Regions from separate parts of the Actinomadura sp. B10D3 genome, predicted to be linked through region 2. Evidence: riboswitches for the same ligand, from Rfam matches in the RefSeq annotation. Region 2 holds a riboswitch; each other region holds the start of a gene.
What was found. Region 2 has a riboswitch for cyclic di-AMP ahead of ABGB11_RS16510 (NlpC/P60 family protein). Riboswitches for the same ligand answer to the same signal wherever they lie in the genome.
Positions count from the first base shown of each region.

Region 1: another riboswitch for cyclic di-AMP. It lies ahead of ABGB11_RS06620 (CHAP domain-containing protein); the one in region 2 lies ahead of ABGB11_RS16510 (NlpC/P60 family protein).
Region 3: another riboswitch for cyclic di-AMP. It lies ahead of ABGB11_RS31555 (CHAP domain-containing protein); the one in region 2 lies ahead of ABGB11_RS16510 (NlpC/P60 family protein).

Region 1 is NZ_JBDPLY010000003.1:105,579-112,519, reverse strand. It holds gene ABGB11_RS06635 (DEDD exonuclease domain-containing protein) at 1-729, opposite strand, end outside; gene ABGB11_RS06630 (NYN domain-containing protein) at 825-2,276, shown strand; gene ABGB11_RS06625 (NlpC/P60 family protein) at 2,448-3,491, shown strand; cyclic di-AMP (ydaO/yuaA leader) riboswitch at 3,991-4,187, shown strand; cyclic di-AMP (ydaO/yuaA leader) riboswitch at 4,347-4,499, shown strand; gene ABGB11_RS06620 (CHAP domain-containing protein) at 4,510-5,322, shown strand; gene ABGB11_RS06615 (hypothetical protein) at 5,362-6,636, shown strand; gene ABGB11_RS06610 (M48 family metallopeptidase) at 6,633-6,941, shown strand, end outside.
Region 2 is NZ_JBDPLY010000009.1:145,694-152,634, reverse strand. It holds gene lysX (bifunctional lysylphosphatidylglycerol synthetase/lysine--tRNA ligase LysX) at 1-853, shown strand, start outside; gene ABGB11_RS16525 (cytochrome P450) at 840-1,406, opposite strand; gene ABGB11_RS16520 (LacI family DNA-binding transcriptional regulator) at 1,421-2,515, opposite strand; gene ABGB11_RS16515 (LuxR C-terminal-related transcriptional regulator) at 2,930-3,160, shown strand; gene ABGB11_RS16510 (NlpC/P60 family protein) at 3,398-4,339, opposite strand; cyclic di-AMP (ydaO/yuaA leader) riboswitch at 4,397-4,599, opposite strand; gene ABGB11_RS16505 (amino-acid N-acetyltransferase) at 4,760-5,287, shown strand; gene ABGB11_RS16500 (RDD family protein) at 5,293-6,072, shown strand; gene ABGB11_RS16495 (RDD family protein) at 6,080-6,700, shown strand.
Region 3 is NZ_JBDPLY010000027.1:3,585-10,525, reverse strand. It holds gene ABGB11_RS31565 (glycosyltransferase) at 1-1,173, opposite strand, end outside; gene ABGB11_RS31560 (CDP-glycerol glycerophosphotransferase family protein) at 1,157-4,051, opposite strand; gene ABGB11_RS31555 (CHAP domain-containing protein) at 4,218-4,976, opposite strand; cyclic di-AMP (ydaO/yuaA leader) riboswitch at 4,988-5,144, opposite strand; gene ABGB11_RS31550 (SpoIIE family protein phosphatase) at 5,601-6,941, opposite strand, start outside.

The DNA.
Region 1 (6,941 bases), on a different contig from region 2:
GTAGAGGACCTCGCCGGCGTGGTCCTCGAACAGGTAGACGCCCGGGGCTGACGGGACGTTGTCGGCGAGGTGGCGCTTGCGACGCTGCTCCGGCGTGGGGGCCTTCGCGAAGCCGCGCATCTCCTCCAGCGAGGTGACGCCGAACGAGCCGATCCGCTCGATGAGGCCGTGCAGCACCTCCACGGTGGCGCGGGCGTCGGCGAGGGCGCGGTGCGTCGGCTCGTTGGACGTCCGGAAGAAGCGGGCCAGCGTGCCGAGCTTGCAGTTGGGCACCTCGTCGCGCGACAGCACGCGCCGCGCCAGGTCGACCGTGTCGACGACGGGGAACGCGGGCCAGGCGTAGCCGTGCGCGGCGCAGGCGGCCTTGAGGAACCCGATGTCGAACGAGGCGTTGTGCGCGACGAGCACGCAGCCGCGCGCGAACTCCAGGAAGGCCGGCAGCACCGACTCGATCGGCGGGGCGGCCGTCACCATCGCCGTGGTGATGCCGGTCAGCGCGGTGATGAACGGCGGGACGGGCCCGCCCGGGTCGACCAGCGTGCCGAGCTCGCCGAGCTCCTCCCCGCCGCGCACCTTGACCGCGCCGATCTCGGTGATGGCCGAGTCGGCGGCCGAGCCGCCGGTGGTCTCCAGGTCGACCACGACAAAGGTGACCTCGTGCAGCGGGGTGCCGAGGTCGTCCAGGGTGCCCTGTACACCGGCCCCCTGAACGCCGTGCGCAGCCGTCATGAGCGCGACCGTAGAGGACCCCACCGACAGAACCTCGTGCCGCTAGGGTTGAGGTGCGCCGGCGCGTCACGCGTCCGCCCTGGTTAGGGCATTGGGTGCTCGGGAAACAGACAGGCCACCGGCGGCAGCCCGGAAGGAGCGGGATCATCGACAGCGGCCCCGAAGCGACGTCCGGCGGCGAGGTGCCCGCCGAGCCGGCGCGCCGCCCCGGCGGGGAGGCCCCCGAGCCGCCCGGAGACGAGCGGCTGCGCCGGCCGCTGCCCGAGGCCGTGCGGCAGGGCGTGATGGAGGTCGCCGCCGACCTGATCGGGACGCTCCCGCCGGAGGAGGTCCCCGCGCCGCTGCGCCGGTTCGCGCGGTTCGAGCGCCGCAAGCGCGCCAAGCTGGCGGGCCAGCACATCGCCGCGATGCTGGAGAAGGACGCGGGGTTCCGGCGGCGGGTCGCCGCGCCGCTGCGCGAGGCACAGGCCGATCTCGCCGAGGCGGTCGAGACCGGCGACGTGCCCCCGGCCGCCGACCCGGTGCGGGTCGCGGTGCTGGGCTACCTCCTGCGTCCGGCGGGCTGGACCAAGCTCGTGGAGGCCGCGCGCGAGGAGCTGGAGCGGTCCGCCACGGCGTCGGAGGAGGAGGCCGCCGAGCGCCGCGTCGCCGCGCTGAAGCAGGAGCTGGCCGCGGCCCGCGCCGCCCGCGGCGCCGAGCTGGACAAGCTCCGCGGGGAGCTGCGCGAGGTCAAGGCCGAGGTGGCGGAGCTGCGCCGCAAGCTGCACGAGGCGCGCACGCGGTTCCGGTCGGCGGAGGAGCGCGCGGACGCGGTCGCGGCGGAGGCCGGCCGCGAGCTGGCCGCCGCGCGCGAGTCGACCGCCGCGTCCGAGAAGGAGCTGCGCAGGCTGCGCGCCCGGACCGCGCAGGCGGAGGCCGCGGCCGAGGCGGCCAAGCGGGCGGCGCGCGAGGGGCGCAACGTCGACGACATGCGGCTGCGGATGCTCCTCGACGCGCTCGTGGACGCGGCGCAGGGCGTCCGCCGGGAGCTGGCCCTGCCCTCCACGATCGGCCGCCCCGCGGACGCGGTGGGCGGGCTGGAGCCGGACCGCCCGGCGCACCGCGCGCTGCCGGGCCGGGCGCTGTCCGACAACGACCCCCAGCTGCTGGACCGGCTGCTGACGCTGCCGCAGGTGCACCTGGTGGTGGACGGCTACAACGTCACCAAGACCGGGTACGGGGAGCTGCCGCTGTCGGACCAGCGCAGCCGGCTGCTGTCCGGGCTCGGCGGCCTCGCCGCGCAGACCCGGGCCGAGGTGACGTGCGTCTTCGACGGCGCGGAGCTGGACGCGCCGGTGGCGATCGCGGCGCCGCGCGGCGTCCGGGTGCTGTTCAGCCGCCCGGGGCAGACGGCGGACGAGCTGATCGGGGAGCTGGTGCGGGCGGAGCCGCCCGGCCGCTCGGTGGTCGTGGTGTCGTCCGACCGGGAGGTGGCCGACGCGGCGCGGCGCGCGGAGGCGCGGCCGTGCCCGTCCTCGCTGCTGCTGCGCAGGCTGGGCCGGTCATAAGGTCCCCATAAGCCTCTCATAAGGGAAACCTCGCACTAAGTGATCATGACGTCACGAAAAGTGGACAGTCTTCGCAGATGTCAATCAAAGAGTGACGAATCGGTTGTGACGGCTGTTGCCCGTCGCTAATGTCGTCCGCTGACGTCGTCGACGAGAGGGGCGAGACCGACCGTGGCCAATGATCTCATCGGGGTACCAGCGCGCGGGCGTGACCGGAGGGGCGGCCCGGCGATCCGCGGCGCCTCCCGCCGCCTGGCGGCCGTCGCCTGCCTCACCGTGACGGCCTCCCTGACCTTCGCCCCGGTGGTGGCGCACGCGGAACCGAAGCCGACCCGGGCGCAGGTCCAGAAGAAGCTCGACAAGCTCGCCGAGCAGATGGACCACAAGGTCGAGGAGTTCAACCAGCTCAACGAGAAGCTGAAGATCGCCAAGAAGAAGTACGAGAGCGCGAGCAAGGCGAGCAGGCAGGAGCAGGCCGCCTTCGAGGAGCAGCGCTCGGCGATCGCCAAGATGGCCGCCGCCGCGTACAAGAACGGCGACTCCGCGGACGTGACCGGCTTCGTCGGCAGCAACGACCCGCAGGCCATTCTCGACCAGGCGGCCGTCTTCTCGCACCTGTCGCAGGAGCGCAGCTCCCAGCTCACCCAGTTCCTCGCCACCGCCCAGCGGCTGCGCCGCGAGGAGTCGCAGGCCAAGACGGCCTATGACGACGTGAAGGCGAAGACCAAGGAGCTGCGGGAGCAGAAGAAGAAGCTCGACCGGGAGGTCGCGAAGCAGAAGGCGCTGCTGCGGCGGCTCGGCGGCGGAAGCTCCTCGGGCGGCGGTGGCGGCATCGGCGGCACCTACACCGGTCCCGCCAGCGGCTCGGCCCGCACGGCGCTCAACTTCGCCTACGCCCAGCTCGGCAAGCCCTACTCCTACGGGGCCGAGGGGCCGAACTCCTACGACTGCTCCGGCCTGACCATGAAGGCGTGGGGGGCCGCGGGCGTCAGCATCACCCGCACGACCAACTCCCAGTACGCGGCCACCAAGCGGGTCGCCAAGAGCAACCTCCAGCCGGGCGACCTGGTGTTCTTCAGCAGCCTCGGCCACGTCGGGCTGTACGTGGGCGGCGGCAAGATGATCCACGCTCCGCGCACCGGCAAGAACGTCGAGGTCGTGAGCATCACCTCGGGCTACTACCTGAGCAACTACTACGGCGCCGGGCGCCCCTGACCCGCGCCCTCCGGGCCCGCCACGGCGGCGATCCGGAGCCTCCACCGACAACGGACCGGGCTTGACCTGGTCCGTTGTTGATTTTGGGGGGGTTTGCCTTCTGTTGGGGCTTTGGTACCTTGTCACCACTCACGGCGCCCTCCAGGCGCCGTGGCCCCGGGGCGCTCACCAGGCGCTCCCGTCCCACGCGGCGCATCCAGCCGCCGCGTGACGGCGGCGCGAGCCACGCGTCGCTCCCCCCGAGGACGGCGCGCTCCACGCGTCGTCCGGCGGCACCCGAGAGTGCCGCGGCGGTCTCCACGCGAGACCCGGCCGTTCCCGTTCCCCCGTGCGCACGCCCGCAGCGTGCATGGCGCTGAGAGCGCTGCCACGGCGGGTGTCCACGGGCGGCCCCGGACGGCCCCCGGCGACGGGCCGCCGTCCGACGCACAACACAGGCGCCGCGCGTTCGCACGCGGGAGACAGGTCCCGCGCCGGGCCCCATCACGCCCCCAGGATCGCAGCGGCAGCGCCGAGTCCGCCCAGTGCGGAACCGGGGACCCACGCCGGCAGGGTCCGGGAACCGTCCCGGACGACGTCCGGCACCCGGGGTGAATCGGCGAGTCTCCTCCGGCCCCGTTCCGGTGGAGCCCGCCGTAGGGCCACTTCCACGCCCGAACCCGTCAGCTAACCCGGTAGGCGTCTGGAAGAAGCGAAGGAGTGAGTTCCGCAGCGTTACCTGGGCGTGGCCGCCCGTCGTGCGGCCACGCCCCATTTCCCCCTGCTCTCCGCGGGCACCCGCGCCCACGCGCGCGGACCGCGCCCGCAGCCCCCCATCCGAACCGGCGCGCCCGCCCCCGGGCGCGTCACCGCCGAATCCGCTGACCGCCGTGCCCCCATGCGCGGCCGGTGCGGAACCGGGGACCCATCACGTCCTCATCGGGGTGAATCGGCCTGCCCGCGGGCCGTAGGGCGGCTTCCACGCCCGAACCCGTCAGCTAACCCGGTAGGCGGCATGGAAGTCGAGGAGAACCCCCGCGTGCCAGGTGCACACCGCAAGAAGACCCCGGGCAGGCATCGCAAGGCGAGCCCCCTGCCCCTCACCTGGCGGACGACCGGCGGCCTCATCGTCGGCGCCGCCGTGCTCGGCACCGCCGCCGCCACCGCGCAGGCGTCGGTCCTGCCGTTCGGATCCGCCCCCGCCGCGTCCACCGCGGCGCACGCCCCCGGCAAGAAGCCCTCCGGCGGCTCGTCGAAGGACTCGTCCAAGGACGGGGCCCGGAAGGCCGCGAGGAACGACCCGGGGAAGGGCGCGCCGCGGAAGCCGGCCGCGAAGGCGCCCGGGAAGTCCTCCGGCAGGTCGCGGCCGACCGCCGCCGAAGCCATCGAGCTCGCACGCTCCCAGGTGGGCGTCGAGGAGGACGGCGGCGGCGAGACCAAGTTCCAGAAGTGGTACATGCGCACGGCGCGCGCGAAGGAGACGCTCGCGCGCGACGGCGGCTCCCTCTCCGCCTACGGCGACGCGAACTGGTGCGACATGTTCGTCTCCTGGGTGGGCGAGCAGATCGGCTTCCGCGACCAGATCGGCAGCGACGCCTGGACGGTCGCGCACGCCCGCTGGTTCCGGCAGCAGGGCCGCTGGGGCACCGAACCCCGTCCCGGCGCGATCGTCTTCTACGCCTGGGACGGCGGCAAGGACGTCACCGACATCCGGCACGTCGGCATGGTGATCAAGAAGATCGACGACCGGACCATCGAGGCGGTCGAGGGCAACACCGGCAACGCCGTACAGGTCAAGAAGCGGTCGGCCGACGACGTCGTCGGCTACGGCTACCCCGCCTACCGGTCCTGATGGCACGGCCCTGACCACCGGCTGCATAGGATCGCCCGCGTGGAGGAGCGTGCCGTGCGGACCAGGCCCGTGACGCGCCGCAGGGCCCTCGCCCTGGGCGCGAGCGGGGCCGCCGTGATGCTCGCCGGGGGCGCCGGGCTGCTCGTCCCGCCCACCGGCGAGACGAGGCGCGCCGATCCGTCCGGTGCCGGGGCCTCCGGCGCGGCCGCCGCGATCGACCCGGACGCGGCCGCCGCCGTCCTCGCCAACCGCGCCCGGGCCGTGCGCGACGGCGACCGCATGGCCTTCCTCGCCACCGTCGGCGACGCGCCCGCCGAGTTCCAGGCCGCCCAGTCGCGGATGTACGACAACCTCCGGGCGCTTCCGCTGGCGGGATGGCGGGAGCGCGTCGTCGGCACGCAGGCCGTGGACGAGGAGCACGCCGTCGTCCGCGTCGAGGTGCGCTACCGGCTGCGCGGCTTCGACCGCGGCGAGGTGGCCCGCACCCGCTACCTCGCGCTGGCCCCGCGCGGGGGGACGTGGACGATCGCCGGCGACGGGACGTCCCGCGGGCTGACCGACGACGCCGACATCTGGGACGCGGGCCCGCTGGCCGTCGCCCGGGGCCGGGCCGCCCTCGTCATCGGAGACGCCGCCGGCCTGCGCGGCATCGCGGCCCGGCTGGACGCCGCCGTGCCGGACGTCACCGGCGTGGTCGGCATGGGCTGGGCACGGCGGGTGGTCGCGCTCGTCCCCGCCGACCCGGGCCTGGCCTCCGCGCTCGCCGGCCCCGGGCAGAGCCTCGGCCAGATCGCGGCCCTCGCCACCGTCGCCCCGGCGCCCTCGTCCGGGGGCCGCGGCGAGGACCGCATCGTCGTCTCCCCCGCCACCTTCGGCAGGCTCAACGACCTCGGCCGCACGGTCGTCCTGACGCACGAGCTGACCCACGTCGCCACCGGCGGCGCCCGCGACCGCAGCACGCCGCTGTGGCTCATCGAGGGCTTCGCGGACTACGTCGGCTACCGGCAGGTCAAGATCGGCGTCCGCGCGGCGGCCGGCGAGTTGCGCCGCGAGGTCGCCGCCGGGCGGGTGCCCGCCGCCCTGCCCGGGGCCGCCGCCTTCTCCAGCGGGTCCCCGCGCCTCTCCCAGGCCTACCAGGAGGCCTGGCTCGCCTGCCGGATGGTCGCCGGCCGGTACGGTGAGGCGACGCTCGTGCGGCTCTACCGGGCCGCCGGGCGCGCCCCGGAGGCCGCCGCGCTGCGGGACGTGCTCGGCCTCACCCGGGAGCGCTTCACCGGCATGTGGCGCGACTACGTGAAGAAGGAGCTCACGTGAGCGATACGGAGACCGGCGAGGGCGCCGCGCGCGAGAGCCGGGCCGCCGGCACCGGCGTACCGGACGGCTCCCGCCGGCCCCGGATCGCCGCGGCCGTCGCCGGCGGCGTCCTGTTCGCGGCGGTCGCCGCCGTCCTCGCGCTGACGACGCCCTGGAACCCGCTGCCGGGAGAGGTCCCCGGCGGGCACGTCGGGGCCGACCCGGCGCTGGACTTCACCTCCGCCGAGATCGCCCGCTCGAAGGCGTTCGACTCGGCCGTCAACCCGCCCGCCTACGCCGGGCTGGTCACCGGCCTCGCGGTGATC
Region 2 (6,941 bases):
GCGTCCGTTCACGACGCACATCAACGCCTACGACATGGACCTCTACCTGCGCATCGCGATCGAGCTGTACCTCAAGCGGCTCGTCGTCGGCGGCATCGAGAAGGTCTTCGAGATCAACCGGAACTTCCGGAACGAGGGCGCGGACTCCACGCACAACCCGGAGTTCACGATGCTGGAGGCCTACGGGACGTACCTCGACTACAACGACATGGCCGACCTGACCCAGCGGATGTACCAGAAGGCCGTCGTGGCCGCGCTGGACACCACGGTGGTCGTTCACGACGGCACCGAGATCGACCTCGGGCTGCCCGAGTGGCCGCGGATCACGCTGTACGGGTCGGTGTCGGAGGCGCTCGGCGAGGAGATCACCCCGCACACGCCGATCGAGAGCGTGCGCAAGCTCGCGGACGCCCGCGAGGTCTCCTGGGACCCGAAGTGGGGGCAGGGCAAGCTCGTCCAGGAGATCTTCGAGGAGCTGGTCGAGCACACCCTCGTCCAGCCGACGTTCGTCATGGACTACCCGGTCGAGACGTCGCCGCTGACCCGCCAGCACCGCGAGGAGCCCCTCCTCACCGAGAAGTGGGACCTCATCGGGTTCGGGACGGAGCTCGGCACCGCCTACTCCGAGCTGATCGACCCCGTCGAGCAGCGCCGCCGCCTCACCGAGCAGTCGCTGCTCGCCGCGGGCGGCGACCCCGAGGCCATGCAGCTGGACGAGGACTTCCTGCGCGCCCTGGAGTACGCGATGCCGCCCACCGGCGGGATGGGCGCCGGCATCGACCGGATGATCATGGCGTTCACCGGCAAGGGGATCCGGGAGACGATCCTGTTCCCGCTGGTCAAGCCCGAATAGTGACCGGCAGGTCACGTAGGCCGCGCAGGACGAGGTCGTCCCGGTGGGCGAGATCGCCGGAGGCGAGGGCCACGTCGCGCTCGAACAGTTTCGCGAGAGCGACCTGGCCCTCCAGGCGGGCCAGCGGCGCACCGAGGCAGAAGTGGATGCCGTGCCCGAGCGACAGGTGCCTCGGTGTGTCGCGTCCCCCGGTGTAGCGCGTGAGCTGGACCGGCGGGTCGTAGCGCAGCAGCTCTTCCACGGCCGCCTGGACGTTCCCCGGCCGCGCGCGGAAGAGCTCCAACTGCGCGGGGTCGCGGAGCAGCGCCAGGGCGCCGTTCCCGATGAGGTTCGCGGTCGTCTCATGGCCCGCCACGAGCAGCAGGACGCACGTTGCGAGGAGTTCCTCTTCGGAAAGGGCGTCTCCGCCGTCAGAGACGCTCACAAGGGCGCTCAGGAGGTCGTCCCGGGGCTCGGCCCGGCGCCTGGCGGCCAGGTCCCGGAAGTACGCGGCGAACTCCTCGCGCGCCTCGTCCCGCCGGGCGATCTCGGACGCGGGCAATGGAATCAGCAGCGGCGGGGACTCCGCTAAGCGCTTTCCCGGATCACGAGTTCGGGCCGCTGGACGACCTGGCGGTGCTGGTGGGACGCGCCCTCGCCGACCTCGGCCATCGCCAGCTCGGCCGCCTCCCAGCCGAGCTCGCGGCGCGGCTGGCGGACGGTGGTCAGCGGGACGGCGGCGCTCGCGGCCAGCTCGATGTCGTCGTAGCCGATCACCGCGATGTCCTCGGGGACGCGGACCCCGAGCCGGGTCAGCTCGTTGATCAGCCCGATGGCCAGCAGGTCGTTGGCGCAGAACACGCCGTCGGGCCGCGGGGACATCGCCATGATCTGGTGCGCCGCCGCCTGCCCCTCGGTCGGGCTGAGGGCGTCCTGGACCAGCGTTCGCGGCCGCCCCAGACCCGCCTCGACGATCGTTCGGGCCGCGCCGTCGCGGCGCTCGACGCAGGGCTGCGGCTCCGGGACGCCGGTCACGAACGCGATGCGCTCGCGGCCTATGCCGAGCAGGTACGCGGCGGCGATCTCACCGCCGGCGACATGGTCGACCTGGGCGGAGCAGGTGTCGGACGACGCGCGGTCGATGAGCACCACGCTCATGCCGGTCGCCCGCAGCCGGGAGATGTCCCCCGACCCCATCCCGACCGGGATGATCAGGACGCCCGCGGCGCGCTGCTCGACCAGGAGGTCCAGCGACCGGCGCTCCTTGGCGGCGGAATGGTCGCTGGACAGCCAGAGGGCGTCGTGGCCGGCCGCGTTGAGCGCGGCCTCGGCGCCGCGCGCGACGTCGGTCGCGTACGGGTTGGTGAGGTCCTCGACGACGATGCCGAAGGCGCGGCGCGGCTGGTCGTGGAACTCGCCCGCGGTCCGCTCGGGGCCGCGGCGGAGCCGCCGCGCGGACTCGTTCCGGACGAATCCGAGCTCCTCGATCGCCGCGCGAACACGGTCACGGGTAGCTTCGGCCACGAGGTCTGGCCGGTTTAGGACATTCGAAACGGTCCCAACTGAGACTCCAGCCCGCCTCGCGACTTCGCGAATACTGGTCTGTGGCAACTCGCTCCTCGTCCCGCTCCGTGGAAGTTTTCCCAGGTAGTGGAGTTTTTCACGGCGTCGCGCAGAATGCACGGTCACGGACCGTGGCGAATCGTGCACATCCCGCCATCGTTGAACGCTTGACGGGCCGGATCCGGCCGCCTAGCGTTCCGAGCCGAAGCGTAGCTTGAAACGATTCACGATCTTCGTTCAGCAGGAGATCCGGTGACTTCGACGAGAAGGGGCGGGTACGGATGGCTGGCGACCTCATCCCGTCTCCCTCGGCAGGCCAACGACTGAATCGTCACCCGGAGTTCCCCCGTACACCCCCGCAATCGGCCAGGCGGCCACCTCCGGCCAAGCTCGCGAGACAGCAAAGGAAACCGATGATCTAAGTCCGGAAGGGCTCCGGACCCGGCAACCCAACGCGCGTACAGATCGAAACCCGTGCCTGTGCAGCGGACGGCTGCATCCCCGCGGTCATCACCACGGACGAGGGAGGACGGAGTGGAAACAGCCACACTCGCACGTCGTGGCACCGACGATTTCGGGCTGAGCGAAGAAGAGATCCGGCTGCTCGCCCAGATCGCCAGCGGTGTCACCGCCGATGTGGCGGCACGCAAGCTGGAGTTGAGCGCACGGACCTTGCGGCGCCGGTTGCGGACGATCTGCGACCGGCTGGAGGTCAACACCCCTATCGAGGCCGTGGTGTGGGCGGCCCGGAGGCAGCTCATCTAGCCGAACCCCCTGGCGCTCGTCTGGGGACGGCGAGCGCATCGGCGACCAGCGTCATCAAGGAACACAGCGTCATCAAGGAATCAGCCGGCACGTTCGAATCCCGTCCGACCCCGCGGCGGCGGCGCCGCGACCCCTGGCAGGTAGGTCCCTGCAGGAGGCGTCGCCGCGGACGGTGTTCGGGTGCCGATGGCGGTACCGATGGTTTTGGGCCGCCGGCGGTGCGGACCCGCGACCGGGTCAGGCGACCCGGACACCGCCGGCGAAGGGCCGTCCCGCCATGGGGGCGATCTTGACGACGTCCCCGGTCTGGGGGGCGTGCAGCATCTTGCCGCCGCCGACGTATATGCCCATGTGGTGCAGGTCGGCGTAGAAGAACACGAGGTCGCCCGGCTGCAGCTGGCCGCGCGACACGTGGGTGCCGGCGTTCCACTGGCTGCCGGTGTAGTGCGGCAGGTTGATGCCGACCTGCTTGTAGGCCCACATCGTCAGGCCGGAGCAGTCGAAGGTGCTCGGGCCCGCGGCGCCCCACACGTAGGGGCGGCCGATCTTGGTCATCGCGTACCGGAGCGCCTGCGCGGCCTTGCCGGTGCCGACGACGGGGAGCTTCGCGAGCTGGGTGGGGTCCTTGTCGACGAGCTTGCCGCGGACCTTCTCGTAGGTCCCGGTGACCTTCTTGCGCTGCGACTCCAGCTGCGTCCGCAGCTCCTTGACCTGCTTGGCGCGCGCCTCGGCGGACTTGCGGGCCCGCTGGGCGGACTGCATGGCCTGCATCAGGCCGAGCACCTGGGTGCTGTCCTGCTTGGCGAAGTAGTGGAGGGTCGCGGCCTGGTCGAGGACGGCCTGCGGGTCCTGGGAGGCGACGAAGGAGACCGTGGGGTCGGAGCCGCCCTGCATGTAGCTCGTCGCGGCGAGGGCGCCGACCTTCTGCCGGAGCTCCTCCAGCGACTTCTCCTGCCGCTCGGCGTTCTCCTTGGCGACCTTGGCCGCGCGCTGCGACTGGGAGAGCTTGACCCTCAGCCCGTTGTACTGCTCGGTCAGCTGCTCCAGCTGGTCGGCGAGCTTGAGCGCCTTGGCCCGGAGCTCCTTGGTGGACGGCTCGGGGTCGGCGTGGGCGACGGCGATCCTCTGCGGGGTGATCGCGTGCGGAGCGGCCGAGACGGCGATGAGCGCGCCGGCCACGACGGCCGCGCGGCCGCGAAATCGCGAAAGGGAAGCAGACCGCGATCGCTGCACGAATTCTCCTCTCCTCATCCGCCTACCGGGTTAGCTGACGGGTTGGGACCGGAGCAGCCCCTCCGCGAGCACGCCGGCATCTGCCGTGCGCTGCGGATTCACCCCTGACGGCGTCAGCCCAGGGGCGATCCCCCGAACGCTCCGAAAGTGGGTCCCCGGCTCCCCGGGGCGCTGGGTGCGGCCCGCGGACTCGGCGGTTCGGCCTCCGTTCTGCGGTCGGCCGATGTCAGCGATGGACACTAACGGAACCCGCATTGGATGCCAACCGGAACATGCGAAATCCCAGGTCGTCGCGATGGCGGGCGGGGGAACCACCGGTTCGGCACCCGTGGTCGGCGGCCGGGCGCCGGCGTTGGATAATCTCGCTTGCTTGTGGAAGTCGTGATCCGGCGGGCCCGCACCGCCGACGTCCAGGAAATCCGCAGGCTGGTCGATCTGTACGCCGGATCGGGGCGCCGCCTGCTGAAGAAGACGACCGTCAAGCTGTACGAGGACGTACAGGAGTTCTGGGTCGCCGAGGACGTCCAGCACGGGGCGCCGGGCCGCATCATCGGCTGCGGCGCCCTGCACGTGATGTGGGAGGACCTGGCGGAGGTCCGCTCGGTCGCCGTGGACAAGGGATACGGCGGGCGCGGAATCGGGCACCGGATCGTGACGCGCCTTCTCCAGACCGCCAGAGAACTCGGCGTCCGGAGGGTGTTCTGCCTTACCTTCGAGGTGGACTTCTTTGCCCGCCACGGCTTCGAGCAGATACTGGGGACTCCGGTTGCGCCGGAGGTGTACGAAGAACTTCTCCGCTCCTACGACGATGGCGTGGCAGAGTTCTTGGACCTCGACCGGGTCAAGCCGAATACGTTGGGCAACACCCGGATGTTGCTTCGCCTGGAGGACTGACCCAAATGAGCGATTCCCCTCACCGCGGGCGGCCTTACCGGCCCCAGCAGGGCCAGGGTTCGTACGGCCCCCCGCCCCCGTATCAGGCCCAGCAGAGGCAGCAACCCCAGCAGCAGTGGCAACAGCCCCAGCAACAGCAGTGGCAGCAGCCTCAGCAGCAGTGGGACCAGACTTACGAGGCCCCCTACGACGAGTACGGCGCCCATGGCGGTGGCGATCCGGTACTGGCCCCCATCTACCGGCGCGCGGGCGCACGGATCATGGACAACGCGCTCGTCGCGGTGTTCGGCTTCGCGCTCGTCCTTCCGGTGACGATCGGTGCTTTCGGCCTGGGCAAGCCAGGCAGCAAAACCGAGGACGAGGGGGGTGTGTGGAACTGGCCCATCATCTTCACCCTGTTCTGCGTCCTGTCCCTGCTCCCGTTCATCTACGAGGCCGTCCAACTGTCCATGTGGGGACGGACGCTAGGAAAGCGGGTCCTGGGGCTGGGAATCGTCCAGGCGCGTCCGGCAGGTAGCCCCCTGACGACGACGCAGGCGATCTGGCGGGCCGGCATCACCCACATCGGCTACCAGCTCGGCGTCTTCTTCTTCCTCGTGTTGGCGGTGATGGTGTGGGACTACGCCGCATACGGGATGGTGCTGGTCTGGGCGGGTGCGCTGATGGCCTACCTGTGGGCGATCTGGGACCAGCCCCTGCACCAGTCACTGCACGACCGCTTCGCCGGCACGCTCGTCATCGATGAGCGGGTCGCGTACGACGAGTACTCCGAGTACGCGGAGTAGGACCGCGATGGCGGTCCCGCTCGCCGAGCCAGGCCAGCGCCTCCTGGCACGTGTCGTCGACACGCTCGTCGTCGGCGTCCCCGTGATCCTCGTCGTGCGCGCGTTCGTCTCCGGCCCCGCGGTGGACGTCGTCGCTCCGCCCGTCCTCGCCGGATGCATGCTGGTGTACGAGGCCGTCCAGCTCGCCCTGTGGGGGCGGACGCTCGGCAAGCGCGTCGCGGGCATCGAGGTCGTCGCCGCGACGCGCCAGGAGGCCGATCAGCCGTCGCCAGGGGGTGCGGGGGACGCGGAGCCCGGCCCCGTGCCCTTGATTCCCGCGTCCGTGCCCGGATTCGTGCCCACGGCGGCCTCGTCGGGAGGCGAAGGCCCGGCCGGAGAACGCGGCGCGTCCGGGAAGCGCGCTCCCGCCGGCGCGCGCTTGGACGTTCTGCATGCCGTTGCCCGGGCCGCGGTCTATTCGCTGCCGATCGCGCTGCGCCCGATTCCCGTTCTCGGTCTGCTCGCGAGCATCTTCTGGGTCGGGAACGCGGGGATGCTGTTCGAAGGCACGCGCCGCCAGGCCGTCCATGACAGGCTCGCCGGGACGGTCGTGGTGAAACGGCCGGACTCCGATTCCCCGGCCTTCTGACGGCCTCTCCGAAGCGCCTGGAAGATCTTCCCGGCCGTCCCGCGGGCTCGTTCCGGTTACGGACCCGAATCGGAGTGGGATGTGTCTCGTCCCCGGACGCTCCCTCCGTTTGGAAGTTGCCCGCGCGCGCCGTTGCGGGAACGCCCTAGGCGTCGGTTGTTAGGCGGTAGTGGACTTACTTCGGTTGGGACGCCGTCTCACTCTGAACGGACCTTTCGCGCGACATGCCCGCCGCGAGGGG
Region 3 (6,941 bases), on a different contig from region 2:
CGGTCCGGCGGCCGGAAGCTCGCGGTGGAGCAGGTCGAACAGGCGGTCCCAGCGGGCGAGGACGGCGTCCGGATGGAACCGCATGACCGACGCGCGGGCCTCGGTCCCGAGCGCGCGGCGCAGCCCCGGGTCCCGGATGAGGCGGTCGAGCGCGGCGGCGAACGCGGCGACGTCACCCGGCCGGGCCAGCAGGCCGTCCCGCTCGTCCTCGATCAGGGCCCGGACGCCCGGAGCGCAGTCGAACGCGACCGTGGGCAGCCCGTAGGCCATCGCCTCCAGCACCGACATCGGGAGGCCCTCCGCCCGGGACGGCAGCGCGAGCACCGACGCCTCGACCATCGCCTCCTCGACGTCCGGCACCACGCCCCGGAACTCGACCGATCGGGACAGCCCGGCGGCAGACGCCCGCGCACGCAGCTCCGCCTCGTCCGGGCCGTCCCCGTAGAGGTGCAGCCGCCAGCCCCGATGCCGCGCCGAGACCCGCTCCCACGCCTCCAGCAGCAGGTCCACGCCCTTCTCGTAGGACAGGCGCCCCACGCAGGCGACGACGGGCAGGTCGAGCGTGGGGTACACCTCCGGCGTGACCCGCAGCGGGTTGGGGATGTGGTCCACGTTGGTCATGCCGTCCCGGGCCCAGGCGTCGGCGTCCTCGGCGGTGAGCACCAGCATCCGGTCGGCGGCGGGGTAGTGCTCCTTGACCCGCCGGTACCGCGAGGACCTCCGGGTGGCCTGGTACGACTCGTGACTCATGGCCACGACGCGCAGCCCGGACGTGTCGGCCAGCCGCACCCACTCCATCGCCCACACCTGCGCCGCGATGACCACCGCCCCCGGCCGCGCGGCGGCGAACAGCTCCGACAGGCGCGCCGCGCCGCGGCGCTGGGCGGCCGCCCGCCGCGCCTTACGGGCCCGGGCCGCCACGTTGAGGCGGTCTCGCGGCGTCGCCGGACGCCACGCCAGCACGGGCGAGCGCCAGTCCCGGTGCAGCACCTCGACGGCGTAGGACCCGTCGCGGCCGTGGTGGTACGGCTCGCGTCCGCGGGTGATCCCGACGAGGGTGACGCGGTCGCCGCGGCGGGCCAGCAGCCGCGCCATGTGGTGCGCCCAGCGCTGGAGGCCGCCCATGTCGTCGGCGTTGTTGCACACGATGAAAACGTCACGCGGTACGGCCATGGCGGTCCCCCTTGTCGCCCGGCCGTGCCGCCGGGAAGTAACGGTCCGCCACCGTCCGGGCGGCGGTGCCGCGGTCGTGCTCGCCGAAGCGCGCGGCGAACGCGCGGCGCCGCCCGGCGTGGACGGCCTCCGCCGCGTCCAGCCCGGCGAGCGCGGCGACGAGCTCGTCCTCGGTGCGGGTGATCGGCCCGGGCGCGTGCCGCTCCAGGTCGAAGTAGCCGGTGGCGCGGTCCCGTCCGCCGGGGAGGTGCAGGACGATCGGCCGGTCCAGCAGCGCGAAGTCGAACATGATCGAGGAGTGGTCGGTGATCAGCGCGTCCGCGATCAGCAGGAGCGGGGTGACGTCGGGCACGTCGCCGACGTCCCGCATGACCGCGCGGGCCCCCGGCGGGACGTTGGCCCGGCACAGGTAGTGCGGCCGGACGAGCAGGACGTAGCTCTCCCCCAGCTCCCGGGCGAACGCGTCCGGATCGACGGGCGGGTCCAGCAGCCGGACGGGGCGTCCCCGCGGCCCGGTGGCGAACGTCGGCGCGTACAGGACGGCCCGGCGCCCGTCGTCCAGGCCGAGCGAGTCGCGGAGTCCGGCGACCTCCGCGGCCAGCTCCGGATCGCCGTCCAAGCCGTTGACCAGCGGATCGTTGCGCGGGTAGCCGGCCGGGACCAGCTCCGAGCGGACGCCGAGGCCCTTGCAGAGCGTCGCGACGTCGTGCTCGGAGCGCACGAGGAAGCAGTCGTAGCGCTCCACCATCCGCCGCAGCCGCGCCCGCTCGGCGGCGGGTCCGCCCTTGACGCGCGGCTGGTCCAGGCCCATGAGCTTGAACGCCGACCCGTGCCAGGTCTGGATGTAGACGGTCTCCGAGCGCTTGCGGAGCCCGTCCGGGAAGCCCTGGTTGTCGACCCAGAACTGCGCCCGCGCGAGAGCCAGGAAGTACGCCCATGATCCGCGCTTGACGAGCCGGGCGTCATCCGGGAAACCCTTGGGCGACGACGCGTACGACCACACCGCGGTCACGGGGCGACCGGATCTGCGCAGCTCCCGGTGGATGTACTTGGGATTGTCCGAGTAGTGCCGGCCGAGGTGGCTCTCGAAGACCGCGAGGCCCGTCTTGACGGGCAGCCGGCTCAGCACCCGGTTGAACACGGCGACCTTGGTCTCCCGGGAGGTCAGCGTCCGCCGCACGTTCCGCACCAGCCGCCGGCCGCGGCCCCACGACAGCCGCCCCACCGGGGACCGGGCGGCGCGGCGCGCGGCCGCGCCGGCGAGCCGCGCCCACGGGTTCCCCGTCTCCAGGGCGAACGCGAGGTGACCTCCCTCGGTGACATAGGGGCGGAGCCGGTCGGCGGCGAGCCGCGTCAACCGCGGCCGGACGGGCAGCGCGACCCCGCCGAGAGACGGCGATCCGCGGCCTGCGCCGACGCGGGTGACCACCTCCTCGCCGTCCGCCCGCAGGCGCAGCCGCACGTCCCACACCGGGTCGATGATCCCGACCGGCCGGATCCGCCGGTCCGGGGCGAACTCGGCCCGCCACGCGAGCCGGCCGCCCTCGTGCCGGACCGCCGCGCGGACCCGCCCCCGCGGCGCCCGGCGGCGCCGGTCGCGGAACTCCAGCGCGCCGGCCAGTTCGGCGTCCGGCGGTATCCGGCCCAGCGGGTTGAGCACGTGCCCGGCCATGAGGGCGCGGCCGCCGCGCATCTCCAGCCGCGTGAGGGTGTTCGCCGGGCGGAGGTCCTTGAGGGGACTCACGTGGAAGCCGAACCCGGTGACGTCCAGGACGCGGCGGCCGAGCGCGCCGTGCGGCCGGCCGGCGCCCCAGAAGACCCGCCCGTCCCGTTCCACGAGCCGGGCGCGCAGCTCCGGCCGCTTGCGGGGGTCGTACTCCGCGGCGGCGAGCGCCCCCGCGTGGTCGCCCTCCCGGACCAGGTAGGCGGCGATCGCCGGCAGCGGGTTGGCCTCCTCGAAGACCCTCGGGTCCATCTCGTCCAGGTAGGCGGCGGCCAGGTCGAGGAAGCCCGCCCGGTGGCGGGGGTCGCGGTCGCGCAGGTCGCGCAGGTAGAGGACGAGATCGTGGTTGACGAACTTGACGTGCTTGGCCCGCTGCAGGTCGTAGGCGCCGCGCAGCGCGAACAGCATGTCGATGCGCCGGTGGATCTCCAGCCGGTCGGCGAAGTTGGCCAGCTCGGCGCGCCGGTTGGAGATCGACGGCGCGGGCACGCTCTCCCGGACGAGCCACTGGTAGACGCGGTGCGGGATGAGCGCCGTCCGTCCCGCCGCCAGGTAGGCCTCGGCGGTGAACAGCAGGTCCTCGTAGTGCAGGCGCTCGACGAACCGCAAGCCGTGCTCCTCCAGAAAGCCCCGCCGGTACGCCTTGTTGGTCGAGAGGGTGTCGTAGAGGAGGTTCGGGTTGTCGTCCAGCGACTCGTAGACGGCCCTGCGCTGGTAAAGCCAGGGGTACCAGGGGCGGACGCGCCCCTTGGCCCCCGCAGGCAGGTCGAGGAAGATCCGGTCGCAGAGCCCGGAGACGATGTCGGCGCCGGTGTCCTCGGCGGCGGCGAGGAGGTTGAGGCAGGCGTGCCGGTCCAGCAGGTCGTCGCTGTCGAGGAACATCAGGTACCGGCCCGCCGACGCCTCGACGCCGCGGTTGCGGGGACGGCCGCAGCCGCCCGAGTTGGTCGGCAGGTGGACGGCCCGCACCCGTCCCGGGTGGGCCGCGGCGAACCGGTCGGCGGCCTGCGCCGTCCCGTCGGTGCTCCCGTCGTCGACGATGACCGTCTCGACGGCGCCGAGCGACTGCGCCAGCGCCGAGGCCACCGCGTGCGGGAGCCTCTCCGCGTCGTTGTAGGCGATCACCACCACACTGACGTCCGGGCGCACCCGCATGGGCATCCCCCTTCACCGACTGCCGTGTGCCTGTGATTCCTTTCCAGGAACGCCACACTGAGGTCCAAGGGAGATCAAAGGCTGTCAATGCGTCGTATTACCCGACGGAACGCCCGAAGGCGCCCGGCAGAAGCCGGGCGCCTTCGAGGATGTCGTTGTTTCGGGGTCAGGCGGCGTAGTCGGGGTAGCCGAAGCCCACGACCTGGGACTTCTGGCGCACCTTCTCCTTCACCGCGTTCCCGGTGTTGCCCTCGACGGTCTTGAAGGTGCCGTCGCCGTTGTCCTTCACGACGAGGCCGACGTGGTCGATGCCGCCGATCCTGCCGCCGGAGCCCTTGTCCCAGTCGAAGAAGACGACCGCGCCGGGCTTGGGCTTGTGGCCCCACCGGCCGGTGTCCTTGAACCAGGTGGCGTGCTTGACGGTGTAGGCGTCCCAGCCCATGTTCTGGACACCGGTCTGGGCGCCGAGCCAGGACACGAACATGTCGCACCACTGGGCGCCGTTGTAGGCCTTGACCGAGAAGCCGCCGTCACGCTGGGCGGTGGCCTTGGCGTGCGGAGTCGACACGTACCACTTGTGGAACTTGGTCTGGCCGCCCCGGCCCTCGTCGATCCCGACCTGGCTCTTCGCCAGCTTGATCACCTCGTCGGGCTTGACCGCGCGCGGCGGGACCTTCCAGCCCTCGCTGCGCGCCTCGGCGGCCGACATGGTCTTGCCCTTCGCCTGCCCGGACTCGGCGGACACGGCGCCCTTCTTGACGGACGCCGCCTGCGCGGAGGTCTCGGCGGCGGCGCTGCCGTCCGCGAGGGGGGCGGCGACGCCGAGCGCGACGGCGCCGGCGAGGACCGCACCGACGGCGACGCCGACGGCCTTGTCCTCGGGCGTGAAGCGGTTGAGGGAAAGTCGATCGAAACGACCGGTCATGCAGGGAATCTCCTTGTCTTCCATGACGCCTACCGGGTTAGCTGACGGATTCGGGCATGGAAGCAGCCCTACGGCGCACCTGTGGGGCACGCCGATTCACCCCTGGAACCTGGGTCCCCGGCTCCGTCCGGTCGGTCTCGACCGGGACGGACTCGGCCTTGCACCGCGGCAGCGGTGCTCATTTCTCGGATGTATCTCTGACTGATCTTGATGTGGGGGCGCGCGTCCTGTGGCGCGCATCGCGTGCGGTTTCCGCTCCGCGATCCTCGGCCGCCTCGACGACCGGCGGCAACGCATGGGCTGCGTTGCTTGATTCGCCTAGAAGGTACCAACCTGGCCAAGAAAAGCAAACCAGGCACAAAGCAGCGTCTTGCCTGCTCAAAGCCCTTCCAAGGGAGTACCAACACCGTCATGGAGGCGCGTGTTCCCGATCTTTATCGGACTGCCTCCCAGCCCTTTGCGGATAGGGCTTTCCGCACCTCGGCGAAAGGTAAAGAAACCCCGGGGCGATCTTAAGGCCACATGGTCATCCGGCCCTCACCGACCGCCATCGACCCCCTGGGGCCCGTCCGAGTGAGGCCTAAGTCACATCAGGTGATCATCGCAGGTCGGCCGGGTCGCCGGTCACTCCACGTACAGGGCGAACAGCGTGGTGTCGTCCGCCGCCCGGTCGTGCTCCATCCGCGCCAGGACCTCGTCCAGCACGCGGGCGGGCTGCGTCGAGGATTCCCGCAGGATTTTCGTGAGGCGGACGATCCGCTCGTCCAGGTCCGCGTCCCTGCGCTCCACCAGCCCGTCGGTGTAGAGGAAGAGCAGGTCGCCCGCGCGGAGCGCCGTCCTGATCGTGGTGTACTCCCAGCCGGGCATGGCGCCGAGCATCGGATCGCGGACGACCTCCAGGGGCGTCGCCCGGCCGTCCCGGACCAGGATCGGCGGCGGATGCCCCGCGCACGTCCACTCCAGAACCCGCCGGGACGAGTCGAAATGGGCCACGATCGCGGTTCCGGTCGCGGGCGGGTCCATGTTGCCGACGAGCTCGTTCAGCCAGCCCACCAGCCGTCCCGCGGGCTCCCCCGTGCAGGCGAGGCCCAGCAGCCCGTTCCGGGTCCGCGCCATCGCCGCCGCCGCGGGCAGCCCATGCCCGGCCGCGTCTCCGATCGCGAACATCGCCCGCCCGTCCTGCTGCGTGCGGGTCGCGAACCAGTCCCCGCCGATCCGCGCGGTGCTCTCCGCGGCCAGGCTGCGCAGCCCGGTGACCAGGCCGGGGAGCTGCTCCACCTCGTCCTCGTCGGGCAGGATCGCGCGGCGCAGCGTCACCGCCACCCGCCGCTCCTGCGCCGTCCGCGCCTGCTGCCGCAGCATCTGCCGCCGCGTCTCGGCCAGCGCCCGCTCCACGCCGCGCCGCCGGGTGATGTCCTGCGAGACGATATTGATCGAGATCGGCAGCCCCGACTCCCCGAGCACCGGCTCGGCGAACACCCACAGGTGCCGTGGCGTCCCGTCCTTGCCGATCACGCGATGCTCGGCCTCCACCGGCTCGCGCCGCGAGAACATCGTCTGCACGGCCTCCTCGACCAGCGGGAGGTCGTCGTCCGCCACCACCTTCGGCAGGTCGTGCGGCATCGGCGGCACCTCGTCGGGGGCGAGCCCGTAGTTGGCCAGCATCTGCGGCGTCCAGTCCGCCTCACCGGTGGCCAGGTCCCACTCGCCGAACCCGATCAGGGCGAGCCGCTCGACCCGCTCCAGCCGCCGCACGACCCGGTCCTCGGCGAAGTGGAACCGCCAGGTCACGCAGACGCCCGTCGGCACGTGCACGCACCGCACGCTCATCCGGGACGACCGCGACAGGCCGCGCTGCGCCGTGGTGTGCAGGAAAGAGGAACGTTCCAAGCTCTGCCCGGACTCCAGCACGTCGACGTACTCGTCGAAGAGGCCGCCGAGCGCCGCCCCCGGATCCGTCTGCAG